3 regions of the Chelativorans sp. AA-79 genome follow, and region 2 is predicted to be linked to each of the others. Evidence: predicted binding sites of a transcription regulator. Region 2 holds the regulator's gene; each other region holds the start of a gene.
What was found. The regulator LexA, encoded in region 2, represses DNA repair genes until DNA is damaged. The targets are predictions, from matches to a motif close to TGTTCNNNNTGTGTTCNG.
Positions count from the first base shown of each region.

Region 1: a site for LexA is predicted at 1,471-1,488, ahead of PVE73_RS12240 (putative DNA modification/repair radical SAM protein). Genes of this name have one in related genera too.
Region 3: a site for LexA is predicted at 4,667-4,684, ahead of recA (recombinase RecA). Genes of this name have one in related genera too.

Region 1 covers NZ_CP120361.1:2,520,642-2,527,577, reverse strand. The annotation lists gene PVE73_RS12245 (UdgX family uracil-DNA binding protein) at 1-127, opposite strand, end outside; gene PVE73_RS12240 (putative DNA modification/repair radical SAM protein) at 225-1,457, opposite strand; gene dnaE (DNA polymerase III subunit alpha) at 1,662-5,147, opposite strand; gene PVE73_RS12230 (DUF1236 domain-containing protein) at 5,358-5,669, shown strand; gene PVE73_RS12225 (histidine kinase dimerization/phosphoacceptor domain -containing protein) at 5,764-6,936, opposite strand, start outside.
Region 2 covers NZ_CP120361.1:2,765,415-2,772,350, forward strand. The annotation lists gene PVE73_RS13440 (ComEC/Rec2 family competence protein) at 1-1,257, shown strand, start outside; gene lexA (transcriptional repressor LexA) at 1,371-2,081, opposite strand; gene glp (gephyrin-like molybdotransferase Glp) at 2,178-3,383, opposite strand; gene moaC (cyclic pyranopterin monophosphate synthase MoaC) at 3,364-3,882, opposite strand; gene trpC (indole-3-glycerol phosphate synthase TrpC) at 3,884-4,699, opposite strand; gene trpD (anthranilate phosphoribosyltransferase) at 4,714-5,730, opposite strand; gene PVE73_RS13470 (peptidyl-prolyl cis-trans isomerase) at 5,737-6,936, opposite strand, start outside.
Region 3 covers NZ_CP120361.1:2,531,404-2,538,339, reverse strand. The annotation lists gene PVE73_RS12290 (alpha/beta hydrolase) at 1-312, shown strand, start outside; gene alaS (alanine--tRNA ligase) at 365-3,028, opposite strand; gene recA (recombinase RecA) at 3,460-4,542, opposite strand; gene PVE73_RS12275 (PfkB family carbohydrate kinase) at 4,775-5,710, shown strand; gene PVE73_RS12270 (OmpA family protein) at 5,779-6,435, opposite strand; gene PVE73_RS12265 (aldo/keto reductase) at 6,611-6,936, opposite strand, start outside.

The DNA of each region.
Region 1 (6,936 bases), 240 kb from region 2:
GCGCGTTGTGACAGATGACTTTTGCGACCAGTTTCGGGTACGCGCGCGGGACCTTGACGGCCAGAGGCTCCAGTTCTTCTCCACCGTCTTCGCTGAACAGGGAAAGCTCCTCACCGGTTGAAAACATCACCTGTTCGGGTGCGAGCCCGCGCGCCAGGCATCTCCGCGCCGCGTCCCGGAATTCCTCCGGGACGCAATCCTCCGGGAGCGGAACCGTAAGCATCTCAAAGTGCCAGCGAAAGCTGCCGCGGCTTCGGCGTAAACCGTTGTTTCAGCCGCTCCGCCTCCAGCAGCCCGCCCGGGCGCCAATCCGGCGTCACGACGAAGGGTCTGATACGCTGGATGGAGCCGGTCAAACGTGCAAGCTCGCCCATGCGAAGCGTGGCGTACCGGCGCGATGCGACGATGCGGTCCACCGCCCGTGTGCCAAGGCCAGGCACACGCAAAAGCATTTCGCGGCTGGCCCGGTTGACATCGACGGGAAACGCATCGCGATGGGCAAGCGCCCAAGCGAGCTTGGGATCGATCGACAGGTCCAGCATGCCGCCGGGCATGGCCTCCTCCACCTCCGGAAGCGAGAACTCGTAGAAGCGGAGCAGCCAATCGGCCTGATAGAGGCGATGTTCGCGCAGGAGCGGCGTGGGTTCGTCCGGCAGGCCCGCGGAAGGGTGGCCGGTCGGGCTGAATGCAGAATAATAGACGCGCTGCAGCGCATACGAGGCATAAAGACGGCTGCTTGCGCGGAGAATGTCACGATCCGAAGACATATCCGCCCCCACCACCATCTGCGTGCTCTGCCCTGCCGGGGCGAAACGCGGCGGCCCGGCGCGCCCCGCGCGCGCCGGCTCGCTGAACGCCTCGATCTGCGCGCGGGTGCGGGCGAGCCCTCGCTTGATATCGGCGGCCGATTTTTCCGGCGCCAGTTTTTCAAGCGCGGCTTCGGCCGGAAGTTCGACATTCATCGACAGCCGGTCGGCATAAAGCCCCGCCTCGTTGAGGAGCTCCGCGCTCGCACCCGGAATGGTCTTCAGATGTATGTAGCCGCGAAAGCCATGCTCCTCCCGAAGCGCCTTCGCGACGCGGACCAGATCCGCCATCGTATCGTCGGCCGAGCGCACGATCCCGGAGGACAGGAACAGCCCCTCGATGCAATTGCGCCGGTACAGGTCGAGGGTGAGCTTGACCACCTCGTCCACGCTGAACCGGGCGCGCGGCACGTTGCTGGATCGCCGGCTGACGCAATAGACGCAGTCATACATACAGAAATTGGTGAGCAGCACCTTCAGGAGCGAAACGCAGCGGCCATCCGGGGTGAAAGCGTGGCAGATGCCCTGCCCCGTGACCGAGCCGATGCCCTTGCCGGCCCTGCGCTTCTCTCCGCCCGACGAGACGCAGGAGGCGTCGTATTTGGCGGCGTCGGCCAGTATCTCCAGCTTCTGCAGCAGTGTGAGGGGCACGGCGAAACTCCATTGTTCTTCTTTTGTTCTTATCTAGCGCAGCGCTGCTCGCTAGACAAGATGCAATGGAATCGACAGGTTCTTGTCGTCGCAAATCTGTGCAGCTGGGATTGATCGTCTCGCCGCGCTCGGCTGCATCGACCTGCCAACGGCGGATGGGGCGATCGGGGCCGGAGAAAAAATCTCGCCTATCCAGCAGCCAGCCTAAACCATTTCCACGTCCACCACGCCCGGCACGGCGCGCATGGCGGCGGCGATCTGCGGGGAGATGCGGTAGCGTTCCGGCAAGCCGATCTCGATCTCGCCCTGCCCGCCCTCCTTGATGACGATCAGGCTCACCTGCCCTTCCCCGCGCGTGTTGAGCTGCGACGAGATCGCGGGCAGCGGCTTCGGATCGCGCAGATAGACGCGCAGCGCCTTCTGCATGCGGCTCGCCTCCTCCTCCAGCGACTGGACCGTCTGGATGCGCAGGCTGATGCCCTCCGGGCGGTCCTCGGCCGAGACCATGATGACCACGGACTTGCCGGGCTCGAGCACGTCGCGGTACTGCTGCAGCGTCTCGGAAAAGAGAACGGCCTCATACTGGCCACTGGCATCGGAGAACTGCACGATGCCCATCTTGTTGCCCGTGCGCGTCTTGCGCTCCTGCTTGGCCGTCACGGTGCCTGCCAGCCGCCCGGCGGTCGCGCCGCGCTTTACAGCGGCCTGGAACTCCACCCAGCTCTGGACGCGCATCTTCTCGAGCGTCGCCTGGTAGTCGTCGAGCGGATGGGCGGAAAGGTAGCAGCCCACCACCTGGAATTCGCGGTGCAGCTTCTCGGCGGGCAGCCAGGGCTCCGACAGCGGCAGATGCAGCTTCTGCGGCTCAAGTGCCGCCGAACCGAAAATATCGGCCTGGCCCATGGCCGCGTCCTCCGCCGCGCGCGCGGCCATGCCCATCAGGCGATCGACGCCGGAAAAGAGCGCGGCGCGGTCGTGACCGAAGCAGTCGAGCGCACCGGCACAGATCAGGCTTTCGAGCACGCGCTTGCCGACGATCTTGGGATCGACGCGGACGCAGAAGTCCTCAAGGCTCTCGAACTGCTTTTCCCTGCGCTTCTCGACGATGTGCTCCACCGCCGCATCACCCACGCCCTTGATGGCAGCGAGCGAGTAATAGATGCGGTTCTCGCCCACCTCGAAATCGCGGTAGCTCGACAGAACGGACGGCGAGACCACCTCGATGCCCAGGCGGATCGCGTCGCGGCGGAAATCGTTGAGCTTGTCGGAATTGGCCATGTCATAGGTCATGGACGCGGCCAGGAACTCGACGGGATAATGCGCCTTCAGATAGGCCGTCTGGTAGGAGACGACGGCGTAGGCGGCCGCATGCGACTTGTTGAAGCCGTAATCGGCGAATTTCGCGAGCAGGTCGAAGATGAAATCGGCCTGCTGCTTGGAGACGCCCCGCTCCGTCGCGCCGGTTACGAAAATGCCGCGCTGCTTCTCCATCTCCGCGCGGATCTTCTTGCCCATGGCGCGGCGCAGGAGGTCGGCTTGCCCGAGGCTGTAGCCCGCCAGTTCCTGCGCGATCTGCATCACCTGCTCCTGGTAGACGATGACGCCCTGCGTCTCCTTCACCAAGTGGTCGATCTTGGGGTGGATCGAGGCGATCTCCTCCTCGCCGTGCTTGCGCGCGTTGTAGGTGGGGATGTTCTCCATCGGGCCGGGACGATAGAGGGCGACCAGCGCGATGATGTCCTCGATGCGGTCCGGCTTCATGCCGATCAGCGCCTTGCGCATGCCCGCACTTTCCACCTGGAAGACGCCCACTGTTTCGCCGCGCGACAGCATGGCGTAAGTTTGGGGATCGTCGTAGGGAATTTTGGACAGGTCGATTTCAATGCCACGTCGGCGGATGAGCTTTACCGCGGTCTCCAGCACTGTCAGGGTTTTGAGGCCGAGGAAATCGAATTTGACGAGGCCCGCCTGCTCCACCCATTTCATGTTGAACTGGGTGACCGGCATGTCCGAGCGCGGATCGCGGTACATCGGCACCAGTTCCGACAGCGGCCGGTCACCGATGACGATGCCGGCCGCGTGCGTGGAGGCGTGGCGGTAGAGGCCCTCGAGCTTCTGCGCGATCTCCAGCAGCTGGCCGACGATCGGCTCCTTCTCCACCTCCTCGGCGAAGCGCGGCTCGTCCTCGATCGCCTTGCCGAGCGGCGTGGGATTGGCCGGGTTGGAAGGCACCATCTTGCACAGCCGGTCCACCTGCCCATAGGGCATCTGCAGGACACGGCCGACATCGCGCAGCACGGCGCGCGCCTGCAGCGTACCGAAGGTGATGATCTGGCCCACCTGGTCGCGGCCGTATTTCTCCTGAACGTAGCGGATCACCTCCTCGCGCCGGTCCTGGCAGAAGTCGATGTCGAAGTCTGGCATCGATACGCGGTCCGGATTGAGGAAGCGCTCGAAGAGCAGCGAAAAACGCAGGGGATCGATATCGGTGATGGTCAGCGCGTAGGCGACCAGCGAGCCCGCGCCCGATCCGCGGCCCGGACCGACGGGGATATCGTGGGCCTTGGCCCATTTGATGAAGTCCGCGACGATGAGGAAGTAGCCGGGGAACTTCATGCGCTCGATGATGCCGAGCTCGTATTCCAGCCGCTCGACATACTCCTCGCTCGTATGTCCCTCGGCCAGCCCCTGGATTGCAAGCCGCTTCTCCAGGCCCTCGCGTGCCTGGCGGCGCAGCTCGGCCGCCTCCTCCTGCAGCGCGGCCGCCTCGTCTCCGGCCTCGCCGCCGGTGAAGCGCGGCAGGATGGGTTTGCGGATCGTGGGATAATAGGAGCAGCGCCGGGCGATCTCGACGGTGTTGTCGAGTGCCTCCGGCAGGTCGGCGAAGAGCGCGGCCATCTCCGCCTGGCTCTTGAGATAATTGTCGGGCGTGAGCCGGCGACGGTCGTCCATGGCGATGACCGCGCCCTCGGCGATGGCAACCAGCGCGTCATGGGCCTCGAAATCGTCGCGCGTGAGGAAGAAGGCCTCGTTGGTGGCGACCAGCGGGAGGTCGTGCCTGTAGGCAAGATTGACGCTCGCCGCCTCGACCGCACGGTCATAGCCCTGTAGCCGCTCCAGCTCCACATAAAGGCGGTTGCCGAAGGTGCGCTTGAGGAAGAGAAGGCGCGCTTCCGCGGCCTCCCCCCGGTCTGCCTTGAGGGCGGCGCCCACCGGCCCGCGCGGGCCGCCGCTGAGGCAGATAAGGCCCTCCGCATGCTCCTCGAGCCACGCGGTGGTCACATGCGGTGCCGCCCCGGCTTCGTTCTCGAGATAGGCGCGGCTGACCAGCCGCACCAGATTGGCGTAGCCCGTCTCGGTCGCCGCGATCAGCACCAGCGGATCATAGTCGTTGAACGCCTTGCGGCCATTGCCGCGGCGGGCTTCCGTGAAGGCATCCTCGAAGGCCACGCCGAGCTGGCAGCCGGTGATGGGCTGCACGCCGTCCTTCACGGCCTTCTGGGCGAATTCGAGCGCGCCGAACAGGTTGTTCGTGTCGGCGATGGCGATGGCCGGCGCCTCGTCCTTCACGGCGTGGCCGATGATCTTTCCCAGCGGCAGCGCGCCTTCCAGCAGCGAGTAGGCCGAGTGCACGCGCAGATGGATGAAATTGCGCTCCGGGCGGGCCTGGATGCGCGCCGCTTCCTTCATCAGAGGATCACGCGATCTCCGGTCGCCTGCCATGTCCTATCGCTTCCTCGTGAGATTCGTGTGGCCGATCCGCCCATGTAGCGCCGGTGCGCCCGAGACGGCAAGGCCGCCATGGGCCTTGCCACGAAAACAAGGGAGGGTGGCGGAACTCGGGAACGAGTAGGCCTCTCGTGAATTTCTGTGGAAACCCAAACCCCTTTGGAGGAAATCATGAAAGCCTTACTTACCGCCACCGTTACCGCCTTCCTGCTCACGGGCGGGGCTGGCTACGCGCAGACCACCGTGGTCATTTCTCCCGAGCAGGAGACCGTCATCCGCGAATATGTGGTCGAGCATCAGGTGGAGCCGGTAGCGCCTCCTGCCGACGTGACGATCGAGGTGGGCACCACGCTGCCCGACACGATCGAGCTCCATCCTCTCGAGGCGCCGGACCTCGAGGCCGAATACCGGTATGTGGTGGTGGACGGACGCACGGTGCTCGTCGAGCCGGAAACCAGGCGCATCGTGCACATCATCCAATAGTAGCCCAAGGCGCTCAAGCGGCGGCGGAATCGGACGAGGCCGATCCGCCGCCTTTTTGCGTGAGCAAGCGGAAGCGTGTCGCCGGGCCGGCGGACTATTCGTCAGCCGACACTTGATCGGGCCGGAACGTCAGTACGAACATGGTTCCGGGATTCGCATCCCGCCATTCGGCCGTCCCTCCGAGATGCGCGCTCAAACTCGCGATGACCTTCCTGCCGAGCCCATGGCCCTTGAGCGGCGCGCCCTCTGCTGGCATCCCCACACCCCGGTCGGCGACCTCGAGGCGCAGCATGCCGCCTTCGCGGGCCACCTTGACGAGAACCGGGCCGGATCCGTCCGCGTAGGCATGCTTCAACGCATTGGTGATGAGCTCGTTGACCAAGAGCCCGAGCGATATGGCTTGCCCGGTGGCGAGCATCACGGGGGCGACATCGAGAACAAGGTCGTGCCCCGGCGCGGAGGCCTGCAGATAAGCGCAAAGATCGCCCAGGAATACGGGGAGGCTGACGGATTCGACGCCCTTTTTGCGGCCGAGCAGTTCATGGATCCGTCCAATCGCATGGACGCGCGCCTCGGCGTCCGCCAGAGCTTGCCGCAAATGCGGGTCGGATATCGTACGACCCTGCGCATTCAGGAGCCCGCTCACGATGGCAAGGCTGTTCTTGACCCGGTGGTTGATTTCGCGGGACAGCATCTCCTCATGCCTGAGCGCTTGCTGCAGCAACTCTTCCTTCCGCTTCAACGTCTCTTCCACCCGCTGCCGCTCCAGCGCCACGCCCAAGAGATTGGCCATACCCGTCACGAAAACCAGATCGGCCTCGGTGAACCGGCCATTGATGGGGCTGTCCACCTCGAGCACGCCGAAGCGCTCCCCGCTGCACTGGATCAGCGTGTTGATCGCCCGCTTCACGCCGTGGTCGGCGAGGATCCGCGGGGTCCGGAAGCGGCTCTCTCCTTGGAGGTGATTGGAGATGATCGATAGCCCGGTCATGAACGCATAGCCGGTCGGACTTTCGGCATCGGCCCCTGTCTTCACCTGCCCGACGACGCCCGGCTTCCAGCCGACACCAGCCCGTACGATAAACTGATGTTCTTCCGGGATGTATTCCATCACCTTGCACAATTTGCTCTGCAAGCCTTGCGCGCAGAGCTTCGACGCCTGTTGCAGCAGCGCCTGCACATCGTGCGTCTTCAGGGCGAAGAGTGCATATTCCGCGGAAATCTGCTGCTGGCGCAGCCGGTATGCCAGTTCCTCCGCCACAGTTGC
Region 2 (6,936 bases):
GTGATGCTTGCCGCGCTGATCTTCGACCGTGCTGCTCTCACCATGCGCAATGTGGCGATCGCGGCGCTCATCATCATCGCCCTGTCGCCGCACGAGGTGGTGGGGCCAAGCTTCCAGATGTCGTTCGCCGCAACCGCCGCCCTGATAGCCGGCTATGCCGTCTGGAGCGGACGTCGGAGCGGTCGCGCTTCGGCTGCGCCCCCAAACGGGTCGCTGGTCCACCGCGCGGGGCGCATGGCGCTCGGTTTCGTGATCGGCCTCGCCGCCACCTCGCTGATCGCGGGCACGGCGACGGCTCTCTACGGCATCTGGCATTTTCAGCGCGCCACGCCGCTGGCCCTGCCGGCCAATCTCGCAGCGATGCCCTTCGTCTCGACGATCGCCATGCCGGCGGCCGTTCTGGCAATGGTCGCCATGCCCTTCGGCCTCGACGGGTTTTTCCTGAAGATCATGGCGCACGCGATCGCCGCCGTGATCGCGGTTGCGAAATGGTTCTCCGATCGCACACCGATCGACGCAGTCGGGCTGATCCCGCTTCCGGCACTGCTGGCACTCACGGCGGCTCTCGTGATCCTCGTCATTTCCACCACACGGCTGAGGCTCTTGGCCCTGCCTTTCCTTGCCATCGGGATTGGGTTGCTGATGACACGGGAACTGCCTGATATCTTCATCAGCGAGGATGCCCGGTTGGTGGGTGTTGGCGGAGAAGGGGGCGTCATCGCTGTCAACCGGAACCGGCCCAACGGTTTCACCATGGAAGACTGGACGCGTTCTCTCAACGCGGAAAGGGTGCTCAAACCGGTAACGGCCGGCGCTCCTGTCGGCGGGCTGCCGGGGAACGCCTTTTCCTGCGGTGACGGACTTTGTGTCGCACAGCACCAAAGCGGAGCGGTGATCGCTCATGCGGAAAGCCCGGAAGTGGCCCGAATCGCCTGCGCGACGGCAACGCTGATCGTGATCGATGACGCGACGGCGGGAAACCCCTGCGGTGCAAACCGGGCGGTTGTCATCACCAAGCGCGAACTCGCGCGAAGGGGCAGCGCTGTCGTCGACATTCGACGCGGCGAAGCCGCTCTTCGCGCCGACATCACCTTCGCGATCGAAGAGCCATACCGACCCTGGCACGCGCACAGGACCTGGTCCAGGGCCGCGCGCGGCCTGCCGCCTTATACAAGGCGGAAAAAGGAGCCCCGGCTGGAGGCACCGCCTCCTCGTGCGTCACAGACCCGGCTCCTGTCAGTCACAGGTCGGGAATAAAGAGGGCGGGTGAATCCTTTTCCGGTCGCTGCTATAGCAACGCTCCATGCCGACGAGATTGAGCCCCGCGGCTCCATTCGCCGGCAGGGGCCCTTCTTTCAGACAGCAGCCGCTCAATAGCGGCGGATGAGGCCGACGAGCCGCCCCTGCACCTTCACGCGGTCAGGGCCAAAGATCCGTGTCTCATAGGCGGGGTTGGCCGCCTCGAGCGCGATCGATGCACCCTTGCGGCGGAAGCGCTTCAGCGTCGCTTCTTCGTCGTCCACGAGCGCCACGACGATATCGCCGGGATTGGCCGTCTGTGTCTGGCGGATAACGACCGTATCGCCGTCGAAAATTCCGGCTTCGACCATTGAATCGCCCTTGACTTCCAGGGCGTAGTGCTCGCCGCCCGTGATCATATCGGGCGGGACGCCGATCGAGTGCGTCCGGTGCTGGATGGCATCGATCGGCACACCCGCGGCGATGCGTCCCATCACCGGAATCGAGACCACACCCGTCTCGTCGTCATTGTTTGCGGCTGGCTTCGGAGCAGGCGCGCCGCGCCCCTGGCCGCCTTCGATGACACTGGGTGAGAATTTGCGCGGCGCCGCGAGCCCGGGAGCGATCGAATCGGGAAGCCTGAGCACCTCCAGAGCGCGTGCCCGGTTGGGCAGGCGGCGGATGAACCCGCGTTCCTCCAATGCTGTGATCAGCCGGTGGATGCCGGATTTGGAGGCCAGGTCGAGCGCCTCCTTCATTTCATCGAAAGAGGGCGGTATGCCGGTCTCCTTGAGACGGGCATGAATGAAAAGCAGCAACTCGTGCTGTTTGCGCGTGAGCATCTTTACCACCCGGAATCAGTCATAAACAAAACCAGAACATACACTATATGTTCGAGTTGTGTTCCGCAACAGTAAAGTGGCTTGGTATAAAAGCCCTTACCGGAGCATCAGCACCGTGCAGGACTCCCCGGCTTCGGCTGCGGGTGCATTCGGTTCGCGGACGACCAGCGCATTGGCCGCGGCGAGCGTGCTCAGCATGGAGGAGTCCTGCGTGTCGAAGGGTGCCGCGGTCAACCCGTCCGCGCTTTCCTCGACCCCCGCGCGCACATAGTCCTGCCTCTCGTCGTTCGCCTTCATCGCCTTGGTGAGGGTGGCCGTCCGCAAGTCGGGCCGGAATGGGCGGCCTGAAAGCCTGGCCACCATCGGGCGCAGGAAAAGATGGGCGCAGACGAGGCTGGAGACCGGATTGCCGGGCAGTCCCAGTACGCGCGCTTCTGCAAAGCGGCCGAACATCAGCGGCTTGCCAGGGCGCATGGCGATTTTCCAGAACGCAAGCTCCATGCCTTCCGCCGTGAGCACCGGCCGCACCAGGTCGTGCTCGCCGACGGACGCGCCGCCCAGCGTCACGATGATATCTGCACGTGCCGAAAGAGCCTTCTGGATCGCCGCAGCGATAGCGTCCTGCCTGTCCGGCACGATGCCGAGGTCCAGCACGCGTGCGCCATCGAGCCCTGCGAGTGCGCCGATGCCGAAATTGTTGGAAGCGACGATCTGGTCGGGACCCGGCACCACCTCCGGCGGCACGAGTTCGTCCCCCGTGGCGATGACGGCGACAAGCGGCCTGCGCACCACCGGCACCCGCGCATGTCCGGCGGCGGCGGCCAGCGACAGGGCTGCAGGATCGAGAAGCCGGCCTTGCGCGAGAATCGTTTCGCCCTCGCGGAAATCAAGGCCCGCGCGCCGGATGTGCCGGCCCGACGTCGCCGGCTCGAGGGCCTCGATACGGCCATTTTCAAGGGGCGACGCGTTTTCCTGGATGAGGATCGTGTCGGCTCCCTCGGGAACGGGGGCGCCGGTGAAGATGCGCACGGCTTCGCCCGGCTTTACACGGCCTTCGAAACGCCGACCGGCGGCCGATTCACCGATGACGGACAGTGTGGCGGGAGGAGATTCGATATCAGCGGCCCGGACGGCATAGCCGTCCATGGCGGAGGCGTTGAAGGGCGGCTGCGTGCGTTGGGCGTCAAGGTCGCCGGCAAGGGTGCGCCCGGCCGTTTCGGCCAGTGGCAGCACCTCGGCGGGAAGAGGCCTCATCCCCTCGAGCACGCGCGCGAGGGCTTCGTTAACGGGCAGCAGCGCCATGGTCCGCATCTCCGGCGCGCCAGATCCCCGATTTCCCCCCGGTCTTCTCGACGAGCCGGACATCGGTGATCACCATTGCCTTGTCGAGCGCCTTGGCCATGTCATAGATGGTGAGGCAGGCAACGGAGCAAGCGGTGAGCGCCTCCATCTCCACGCCGGTTTTGCCGGTCACACGCGCAAGCGCTTCGACCCTTAGCCCCGGCAAGGCCTCGTCCGGAACGATCTCGACCGCTACCTTCGTCAGGGCAAGTGGATGGCAGAGTGGGATCAGGTCATGCGTCTTCTTGGCGGCCATGATGCCTGCCAGGCGCGCAACCGCGATTACGTCGCCCTTCCTGGCGTCGCCGCTCAGGATCGCCTGCAGCGTTTCCGGCGCCATGACGACGGTTCCGGCCGCGATCGCCGTACGCTCCGTCTCCTGCTTGGCACCGACATCCACCATCTCGGCGCGCCCGTCGGCGCGAAGATGCGTGAGCCCGTTCTTCTCGCCGCCGGCCATGTCAGATCACCACCTGCACGCCGGGCTGCAACCCGAGGAGGTCTCGCGTCGCGCCAGCCACGTCGCCCTGACGCATCAGGCTTTCACCGACCAGGAAGGTCGAGATGCCGGCCTTTGCCATGCGCGCGCAGTCCGCGTGCGTGAAGATACCGCTCTCGCCCACGACGATGCGGTCGTCCGGCACCAGCGGTGCGAGCTTCTCGCTCGTCTCCAGCCTGGTCTCGAAGGTGCGCAGGTCGCGGTTATTGATGCCGATCAGCGGCGAAGAAAGCCGCAATGCCCGTTCCAACTCCCTTTCGTCGTGGACCTCGATCAGGACGTCCATATCGAGTTCGGTGGCCGTTTCCGCTAGCGTCTCGGCCTCGGCATCCGACACGCTCGCCATAATGATCAGGATGGCGTCTGCCCCCCAGGCGCGGGCCTCGAACACCTGATAGGGTTCGAACATGAAGTCCTTTCGCAGGGCGGGGAGGCCGGTGGCCATGCGCGCCTCGGTGAGGAATTCCGGCGCGCCCTGGAAAGAGGGACGATCGGTGAGGACCGAAAGGCAGGCAGCACCACCGCGTTCATAGGCCTTGGCCAGGGACGGCGGATCGAAATCGGCCCGGATGAGGCCCTTGGAGGGGCTCGCCTTCTTCACCTCCGCAATCAGCGCGAACGCGCCCGCCGCATGCCTGGCGCGCAGGGCAGAAGCGAAACCCCGCACGGGGTCCGCGTCGCGCGCACGCGCGGCGAGTTCGGCCTGGGGTAGGGCGGCCTTTGCCGCCGCGATCTCCTCGCGCTTGTAAGTCTCGATCTTTCGCAGGATGTCGGCCATGTCCCAGCCCGCCCTCAGGGTTTCCGGTTGGATACGGCGACGAGCTTTTCCAGCGCCGCCATGGCGCGGCCGCTGTCGATGGATTCGATGGCGAGCGCGAGCCCACCGCGCAACGTCTCGGCTTTTGCCGCCACCACCAACGCACCGGCGGCATTGAGCAGCGCGATGTCGCGATAGGCGTTCCTTTCCCCCTCGAGCACGCGGCGCAGGGCCTTGCCGTTGTGTTCGCCATCGCCGCCCTTGAGGTCCGCTGCGGCCGCCCTGGGCAGGTCCACCTCTTCCGGCGCCACGTCGAAGACGCGGACATTCCCGTTCTCGAGAGCGGCGACGCGAGTGGTCCCGGCAGTCGTCATCTCGTCGAGCCCGTCACCATGCACCACCCATGCCCTTTCGGCGCCGAGCTGTTTCAGCACGAGTGCGAGCGGCTCCACCCATTGCGGCGAGAAGACGCCGACGAGTTGGCGTTTCACGCCTGCCGGGTTGGAAAGCGGTCCGAGCAGATTGAAGATGGTGCGCGTGCCGAGCTCGACGCGCGTCGGTCCCACATGGCGCATGGCCGCGTGGTGGTTGGGTGCGAACATGAAGCCCACATTGGCTTCGGCTATGCAGGTTGCGATCTCTTCCGGCCCCGCTTCGATGTTGACACCGAGAGCCGTCAGGCTGTCGGCAGCGCCGGAACGGGAGGAAAGGGCACGGTTGCCGTGCTTGGCAACCGGCACGCCGCAGCCGGCGACAATGAAGGCCGCACAGGTGGAGACGTTGTAGGTGCCCGAAGCATCCCCCCCCGTGCCGACAATATCAACGGCACCTTCGGGGGCTGTCACCGGCAGCATCTTCGCACGCATGGTATCGACCGCGCCGCTGATCTCGTCGACGGTCTCGCCGCGCACGCGCAGCGCCATCAGGAATCCGCCGATCTGGCTCGGCGTCGCTTCCCCCGACATGATGATCTCGAAAGCCTGCCGCGCCTCGGCAAAACTGAGGGTGGAGCCGGACGCCACCTTGGCGATATGTGCCTTGAGGTCCACCATGGCCGATCAGAATGCCAGCGCCTGCTGCATTGCTGTCCTGTTCACAGTTACGCTCTGCTCGGCCTGGAGGCGCGTGACGAGCTGATTGAGCAGGTCGTTCTCCAGACCCTGGTTGATCGCATTCCTGACATCGTTCGGCAGCGACTCGGCCGTTGCCGCGGCGGGTTCGAACACCTCCGTCACCTGGAATATGAAACGCGCATCTCCCGCGGGGTTGGAGAAGATGCCGGTGCCGCCTTTGGCCACGCTGAAGACGGCTTCCACGCCGGCCTGGCCGAGATCCGCATCGCTGGCCTCACGCTTAAGGCCGCGCTTGACCACTTTCTCCTGGCCGATTTCGGCGGCGAGCTGATCGAGTGTCTTGCTGTTCTTCAGCTGTTCCTCGAGCTCCTTGGCACGTGCATCGAGCCGGGATGCCGCCTCCGCATCGGTCCAGTCGGCGAGGACACGGTCGCGCACTTCGGCGAAATCGCGGTCGCGGGCCGGTATGATCTCCGCAACTTCGTAGAAGAGGAAGCCGCTGCCGGTGAGATTGATCGGCGGATTTTCGACCCCGACTTCCGAATCGAAGGCCTCGCCGACCAGCGTGGGCAGATTGGGCGCGTTCTCGACGGGTGTCCCGTCAGGTTTGTTGCCCTGACGGTCGACCGCCGCGATCGTCCGCATCGTGAGCCGCAGCTTCTCCGCCGCTTCCTGCATGGTGTCGCCGCCAGCACGCGCATCCTCGTACTGGTCGTAGGTGTCGAGCAGAAGGCGATTGGCTTCATCGAGCGCCAGTTGCTGACGGATCTGCTCTCTCACCTCGTCGAGCGGCGTGACCGCCTCGGGGGTGATCTCCGTCACGCGCAGGAGCACCGGGCCGAACGAACCCTGAACCACGTCGCTCACCTGGTCCTTGGCGAGAGAGAAGGCGGCGTCCGAGATAGCTGGATCGGGAATGTCTGCGCGGGTCAGCGAACCGAGGCTCACATCCTCGATCTTCTTGCCCTGGCGCCCGACCAGGTCCTCGAAAGTGGTCCCCGTGCGCATGCTCTCACGCGCCGTGTTGGCCTCTTCCGTAGAGGCGAAGTTCAACTGCTCGATCGTTCGGCGCTCGGGCGTCGTGTACTGCGCACGATGCGCATTATAATACTCTTCGACCTGCTCGTCGGAGATGACGGACGGGTCCGCAATGTCCTCGGCCTCGAGCTTCACATATTCGACCTT
Region 3 (6,936 bases), 230 kb from region 2:
CGGGTGATGCAGTTGCCGGGCCGGCTGGACACGCAGCGAGCGCTCGTCAAGGACTATGGGAACTATGTCGCCCGGTTCGACGAACTCGCCGAATATCTCGCGCGCCGGCAGCCGCCTTCTCTGATGGTCTGGGCACGCCACGACCCCTTCTTCGATCTCGACGAGGTCCTGTCGTGGATGCGGGCGCTGCCGAGGATGGAAGCCCATGTTCTCGACGCCGGCCACAAGCTGCTCGAGACCCACGCAGCCGCAGCCGCCCCGCTCATGCTCGACTTCATTAGGCGCACCCAACGGGATGAAGCACGCGCGTGAACGCGCGGCCGTAGCTGACGCGCGGGCGATACCGACAACCGCGCCCAGAGCTTCAGCCGGCGAGCGCCGTCCGCACCGCCTCGACCGCGGCGGCGGCATTGGATGCGTCCGGCCCGCCGGCCTGGGCCATGTCGGGCCGGCCGCCGCCGCCTTGCCCGCCGATCGCGGCGGAGGCCTTGCGGACCAGATCGACGGCGCTGAAACGGCCGGTGAGGTCTTCGGTGACGCCGACGACGACGCTGGCCTTGCCCTCCTCCGAGGTGCCGACGAAGACGACCACGCCGGAGCCGAGCGACTTCTTGCCTTCGTCGGCGAGCGGCTTCAGGTCCCTGGGCGAAATGCCCTCGACCACGCGGCCGATGAAGCCGATACCGCCCACCTCTTCCTTCCGGTCGCCATCTCCGGTGCCTGCACCGCCGCCGAGGGCCAGCTTCTTGCGCGCCTCGGAAAGCTCCCGCTCCAGCTTGCGCCGCTCTTCCACAAGCGCCTCGAGCCGCGGCAGCACGTCGCCGGGCGAAACCTTGAGAACCGACGCGGCGGTCTTCAGGCGGCGCTCCTGCTCATCCAGATGATGGCGCGCAGCAGCACCCGTGAGCGCCTCGATGCGGCGAACGCCGGCCGCGACAGCTCCCTCCGAGACGATGTGGAGAAGACCGATATCGCCGGTGGCCGCCACATGGGTGCCACCGCAGAGTTCGATCGAGTAGGTCTTGCCGGCCTTCTCGCCCGCCATGGCCCGGCCCATGGAGACGACGCGGACCTCGTCGCCGTATTTCTCGCCGAAGAGCGCCATCGCACCTTCCGCGATCGCGTCGTCGACGGCCATCAGCCGCGTGACCACCGGTGCGTTCTGCAGCACGACCTCGTTGGCGAGGTCCTCGATACGGGCAAGCTCCTCCTCCGAGATGGGCTTGGGGTGGGAGAAGTCGAAGCGCAGCCGTTCCGGCGCCACGAGCGAGCCCTTCTGGGCGACATGCGTGCCCAGCACCTCGCGCAGCGCCTCGTGCAGGAGATGGGTCGCGGAGTGGTTCGCGCGGATGCGGCGACGGCGCTCATGATCGACCCGCAGCGCCACCTCTGCGCCCGGCTTCACGGTTCCCTCGGCCACCCTGCCGAAATGGACGAGCAGCCCCTCGCCCCTCTTCTGGGTGTCCCGCACCTCGATGGCGAAATCCTCGCCTTCGATCACGCCCGCATCGCCCACCTGTCCGCCGGACTCGCCATAAAAGGGCGTCTGGTTGGCGACGACGGCCACCTCCTCGCCCGCGACGGCGGTGTCGACCATCGCACCGTCCCGAACGAGCGCGGTGATCACGCCTTCGGCTTCCTCGGTCTCATAGCCCAGGAAATCCGACGCTCCGGCCCTGTCCTTCACCGTGAACCAGACGACTTCCGTGGCGGCCTCGCCCGAACCCGCCCAATTGGCGCGGGCCTCCGCCTTCTGGCGCTCCATCGCGGCGTTGAAGCCTTCGAGATCGACGGTGACGCCGCGCTGGCGCAGCGCGTCCTGCGTGAGGTCGAGCGGGAAGCCGTAGGTGTCGTAGAGCTTGAAGGCCGTCTCGCCATCGAGCCGGGCGCCCTCACCCATGCCCTCGGTCGCGTCGGAAAGGAGGTTCAGGCCGCGCGCCAGCGTCTTGCGGAACCGGGTCTCCTCCAGCTTCAGCGTCTCGGTGATCAGCGGTCCCCCGCGCACGAGTTCCGGATAGGCCTGGCCCATCTCGCGCACCAGCGCGGGCACGAGGCGCCACATCAGCGGCTCGTCGGCCCCCAGAAGCTGCGCATGGCGCATGGCGCGGCGCATGATGCGCCGCAGCACGTAGCCGCGTCCTTCATTGGAAGGCAGGACGCCGTCAGCGATGAGAAAGCTCGACGCGCGCAGATGGTCGGCGATCACCTTGTAGCTCGGGCGCCGCTCGCCTTCCGCCCGCGCTCCGAGAGCCTCTTCCGTGGCATGGATGAGCGCCTTGAACAGGTCGATCTCGTAATTGTCGTGCACGCCCTGCAGCACCGCGGCGACGCGCTCGAGCCCCATGCCGGTGTCGATCGACGGGCGCGGCAGGTCGATCCGCTCGTCCCGGCTCACCTGCTCATACTGCATGAAGACGAGGTTCCAGATCTCGATGAAGCGGTCGCCGTCCTCATCCGGGCTTCCGGGGGGACCGCCGGGAATGCCCTCGCCGTGATCGTAGAAGATCTCCGAACAGGGCCCGCACGGGCCGGTATCGCCCATGGCCCAGAAATTGTCGCTGGTGGGAATGCGGATGATGCGGTCGTCCGAAAGGCCGGAGATCTTCCTCCAGTGTCCCGCCGCCTCGTCATCGGTGTGGTAGACGGTGACCAGGAGGCGCTTCGGGTCGAGACCGAATTCCCGGGTCACCAGGTTCCAGGCAAGCTCGATGGCGACATCCTTGAAGTAGTCGCCGAAGGAGAAGTTGCCCAGCATCTCGAAGAAGGTGTGGTGGCGCGCCGTGTAGCCGACATTGTCGAGGTCGTTGTGCTTGCCGCCGGCGCGCACGCATTTCTGCGCCGTGGTGGCGCGGCTGTAGGGCCGCGTCTCCAGGCCGGTGAAGACGTTCTTGAACTGCACCATGCCGGCATTGGTGAACATGAGGGTCGGGTCGTTGCGCGGCACGAGCGGACCGGACGCCACCACTTCGTGTCCGTTCTTCTTGAAATAGTCGAGGAAGGTCGACCGGATGTCGTTGACGCCACTCATGTAGTAACCTTTGCGAGAAATCCGCCGAGAAAGCCTCGATCTTCAGGCTAAGGCGGGCTGAAAATGGGGCTTTCCGGGCTCATGTACGGGGATGTACACACCGCTGCAGCCCTCGGAACCACCAGGATTCGCCGTGTCGTGACCTGAATCTCACACTTCCTTTCGCGGAAAGGATCGCCGCCTTTTAGCGCCCGCGCCGGGACCTGTCCAGAAATCCCCACAAAGGCCGGCCTCGTGAAAACACGGAGAAGAAGGCGCGCCTCACCATTGCCACGCCGAGAAAGACGAAGGCCCGGAGCGCGCCCGATCATCACCAACGCCGATAACCAGGGCGCCGAATCCGACGGCACTCGGCAAAACGGCAGCGCCTTTGGGCAGCGCCGCCGTTTTCATCCGTTACTGGAACGCGTCACCACCGCCGGAACAGCGGCTCACCCTTCCGCTGCGTCATCCACATCGTCGCCGCGGCCATCCTCCAGGAACTGCTCGGCGATCAGCCCCGCATTCTGCCTCAGGGCCAGTTCGATCTCGCGGGCCATCTCCGGATTGTCGCGCAGGAATTGCTTCGCGTTCTCCCGCCCCTGGCCGAGCCGCTGGGAGTTGTAGGAGAACCAGGCGCCGGACTTCTCCACCACGCCGGCCTTCACGCCGAGATCGACAAGCTCGCCGGTCTTGGACACACCCTCGCCATACATGATGTCGAACTCGACCTGCTTGAAGGGCGGCGCCATCTTGTTCTTGACCACTTTCACGCGGGTCTGGTTGCCGACCGTCTCCTCGCGGTCCTTGACCGAGCCGATGCGGCGGATATCGAGGCGCACCGACGCGTAGAATTTCAGCGCATTGCCGCCCGTGGTGGTCTCGGGCGAGCCGAACATGACGCCGATCTTCATACGGATCTGGTTGATGAAGATCACCATCGTGTTGGAACGCGAAATGGAGGCCGTCAGCTTCCTGAGCGCCTGGCTCATCAGCCGGGCCTGCATGCCGGGAAGGGAATCGCCCATCTCGCCTTCGATTTCGGCGCGCGGCGTGAGAGCCGCGACCGAATCCACCACGATCACGTCGACCGCGCCGGAACGCACCAGAGTGTCGCAGATCTCCAGCGCCTGCTCGCCCGTATCCGGCTGGGAAATGAGCAGATTCTCCAGATCCACGCCCAGCTTGCGCGCATAGACGGGGTCCAGCGCATGCTCGGCGTCGATGAAGCCGCAGATACCGCCCTTCTTCTGCGCTTCGGCCACGGTATGCAGCGCCAGCGTCGTCTTGCCCGAGCTTTCCGGCCCGTAGATCTCGATGATGCGGCCGCGCGGCAGACCGCCGACGCCCAGCGCGATATCGAGCCCCAGCGAGCCCGTCGAGACGGTCTCGATCTCGATGACCTTCTCGTTGGCGCCGAGCCGCATGATCGACCCTTTGCCGAAAGCGCGTTCGATCTGCGACAACGCCGCATCCAATGCCTTGGACTTGTCCACCCCGTTTTCCTCTACAAGCCGCAACGAGTTCTGAGCCATGATACAATACCCCTTGTCCTCAATGGAGGCCGCGCCGGCCAATCTCCCTGGGTTTTATGTACCCTTTTTGTTCCCTTTTGGCAATAGGAAACAATGCATTGATATCAAAGCATGATTTCTCAAATGTTCCATTTTTGTTTTTCTCCTTCATCGGATTCGGCCGCCGCCACCGCGACGGAGTGACCCGGCGGCTTTCCGGCGAAAAGAAGGCAACCGCGATTCGGAGCGCGCGATGACGGAGCCACTTCTCTTCGCGTTCGGAGGGGCGCATATCGAGCGCTTCGGGCATATCCGCGGCACCTATGCACCCGACGCCTTCAATCCCGGCACCATGCGCGAGTCGGTGGGTGGCAGCGCTCTCCTGGCGGCGCGGGCGGCCGCGCAGCGTGGCCTTCGGGTGAAGCTCATGTCCCTCCGGGGTGGAGACGCCGCGGGCCTTCAGGTCGCGGCGGCGATCGAGAACGCGGGCATCGAGGACTGTTCGGCGGTCTTCCTCGACCGCGCGACGCCGAGCAGCACGGCGATACTGACACAGGACGGCAGCCTCGCCGCCGGTCTCGACGACATGGCGCTCTACGAGTTCGGCTTCCCGAAGCTGCTTAGGCCGCGCAGGATCCGCGACGGGGTGGCGGAGGCCGATGCGGTGCTCTGCGAGGCCGAGATGCCCTCTCAAGCACTCGAACTGCTGGCAGGGCTCGCCGGAGCGAAGCCGATCTTCGCCCTCGCCGTCTCCGCGGCCAAGTCCGTACGTCTGATGCCCGTTCTCGGTCGCCTTTCCTACCTCTTCATGAACCGGCAGGAAGCCTGCCGCTTGGCCGGGCTGCCGCCCGAGATGCCGGCGCGCGCGGCGGCCGAAGCGCTGGCCGCGCACGGGCTCGCCGCAGGCGTGATCACGGATGGCGGGAAGCCGGTGCTGTGCTTCGAGACGGCGAGATTTCACGAGATCGCGCCGTTCCAAGCAAACACCGACGAGGGCGGCTCGAGCAATGTGCTTGCAGGCGCTGCAATCGCCGCGCTGATGCGCGGGCTGCAGCTGCCGGAAGCCATCCGCGAGGGCACGGCCGCGGCGAAGCTGATGCCAGTCGGCGGCAAGACAGCGCCGAAACCGGGCGTTCGTGCCTTCCGGGCGGCCCTCGATCAGGTGCCGCCGCCACAGGCGCTTTCCTGAACAGCAGGGAGCGCCGTTGGTAGCGCATTCCCTGCCGACAAAGCACCGCCCAAAGCGGCGGCCCCAGATCAGTTGGCGGCGGTGAGCGGCGAGAGGCGGATCTCCACCCGCCGGTTCTGCGCCCTGCCCTCCGGCGTGGCGTTGGAGGCGACCGGCTGGGACGGACCCTGGCCGATGACGGCGAAACGGCGGCCGTCGGTGCCCTGGGCGACGAGGTAATCGGCAACCGCGGCCGCACGGCGCTGCGAGAGCTGCATGTTGTGCTCGTAGCTGCCGGTGGAATCCGTGTGGCCGTACACGTCGACCAGCGTCTGGTTGTACTTCTTCAAGACCAGCGCCACGGAGTTCAGCGTCGGATAGAAGGCCGGCTGGATGGCGGACGAATCGGTCGCGAAGGTGATGTTTGACGGCATGTTGAGGACGATCTGGTCGCCGACGCGGGTGACGCTGACGCCGGTGCCCTGGAGCTGGCCGCGCAGCTGTGCCTCCTGCTGGTCCATATAGGCGCCGATGCCGCCGCCCGCGAGCGCGCCGATGCCGGCGCCGATCAGGGCATTGCGCCGGTCGTCCCCGCCGGCAAGCATGCCCAGGCCCGCGCCCGCAAGCGCGCCGAGGGCGGCCCCGCCTGCCGTGTTGGACATCTTCTGCTGGCCTGTATAGGGATCGGTGGTGCACCCTGCCACGAGACCACCCAGCACCGCAGCGGCGATTACTTTCTTAAGCATAGGCATCCTCTCCTGCTCGCTCGTCCTCCGCCCCGCCAGCGGAGAATCAGTCATGCCCCGCGCTTTTAGCACAAAATGAAGCGAAATCCGGCCAAGGCGGGCGCCCCGATGAAAGCGGCCGCCCTCCCGACCGCGCGCGGGGCGCGCGCGGATCGCAGGGAATGCTTGCGAGGGTTCAGTCCCAGCGGGGCGAGAAGCCGAAATCGCAAAGGCGCCGTCCCGCCTCCCTCAGGCTGCCGATCGCCGCCATCTCGTCCGCGCCGAGCTCGAAATCGAAGATGTCGGCGTTCTCGGCCAGCCGCTCCCGCCGGCTCGTGCGCGGGATCGCCACCACGCCTTCCTGCTGGATGTGCCAGCGAAGCACGACCTGCCCCGGGGTCTTGCCGTGCCTTTCGGCGGCGGCGGTGACTGCGGGCTCTGCAAGGAGGGCACCGCCGCGATAGAGCGGGCAATAGGCGATCATCGCCATGCCGTTCGCGCGGCAGGCCGCATACACCTTCT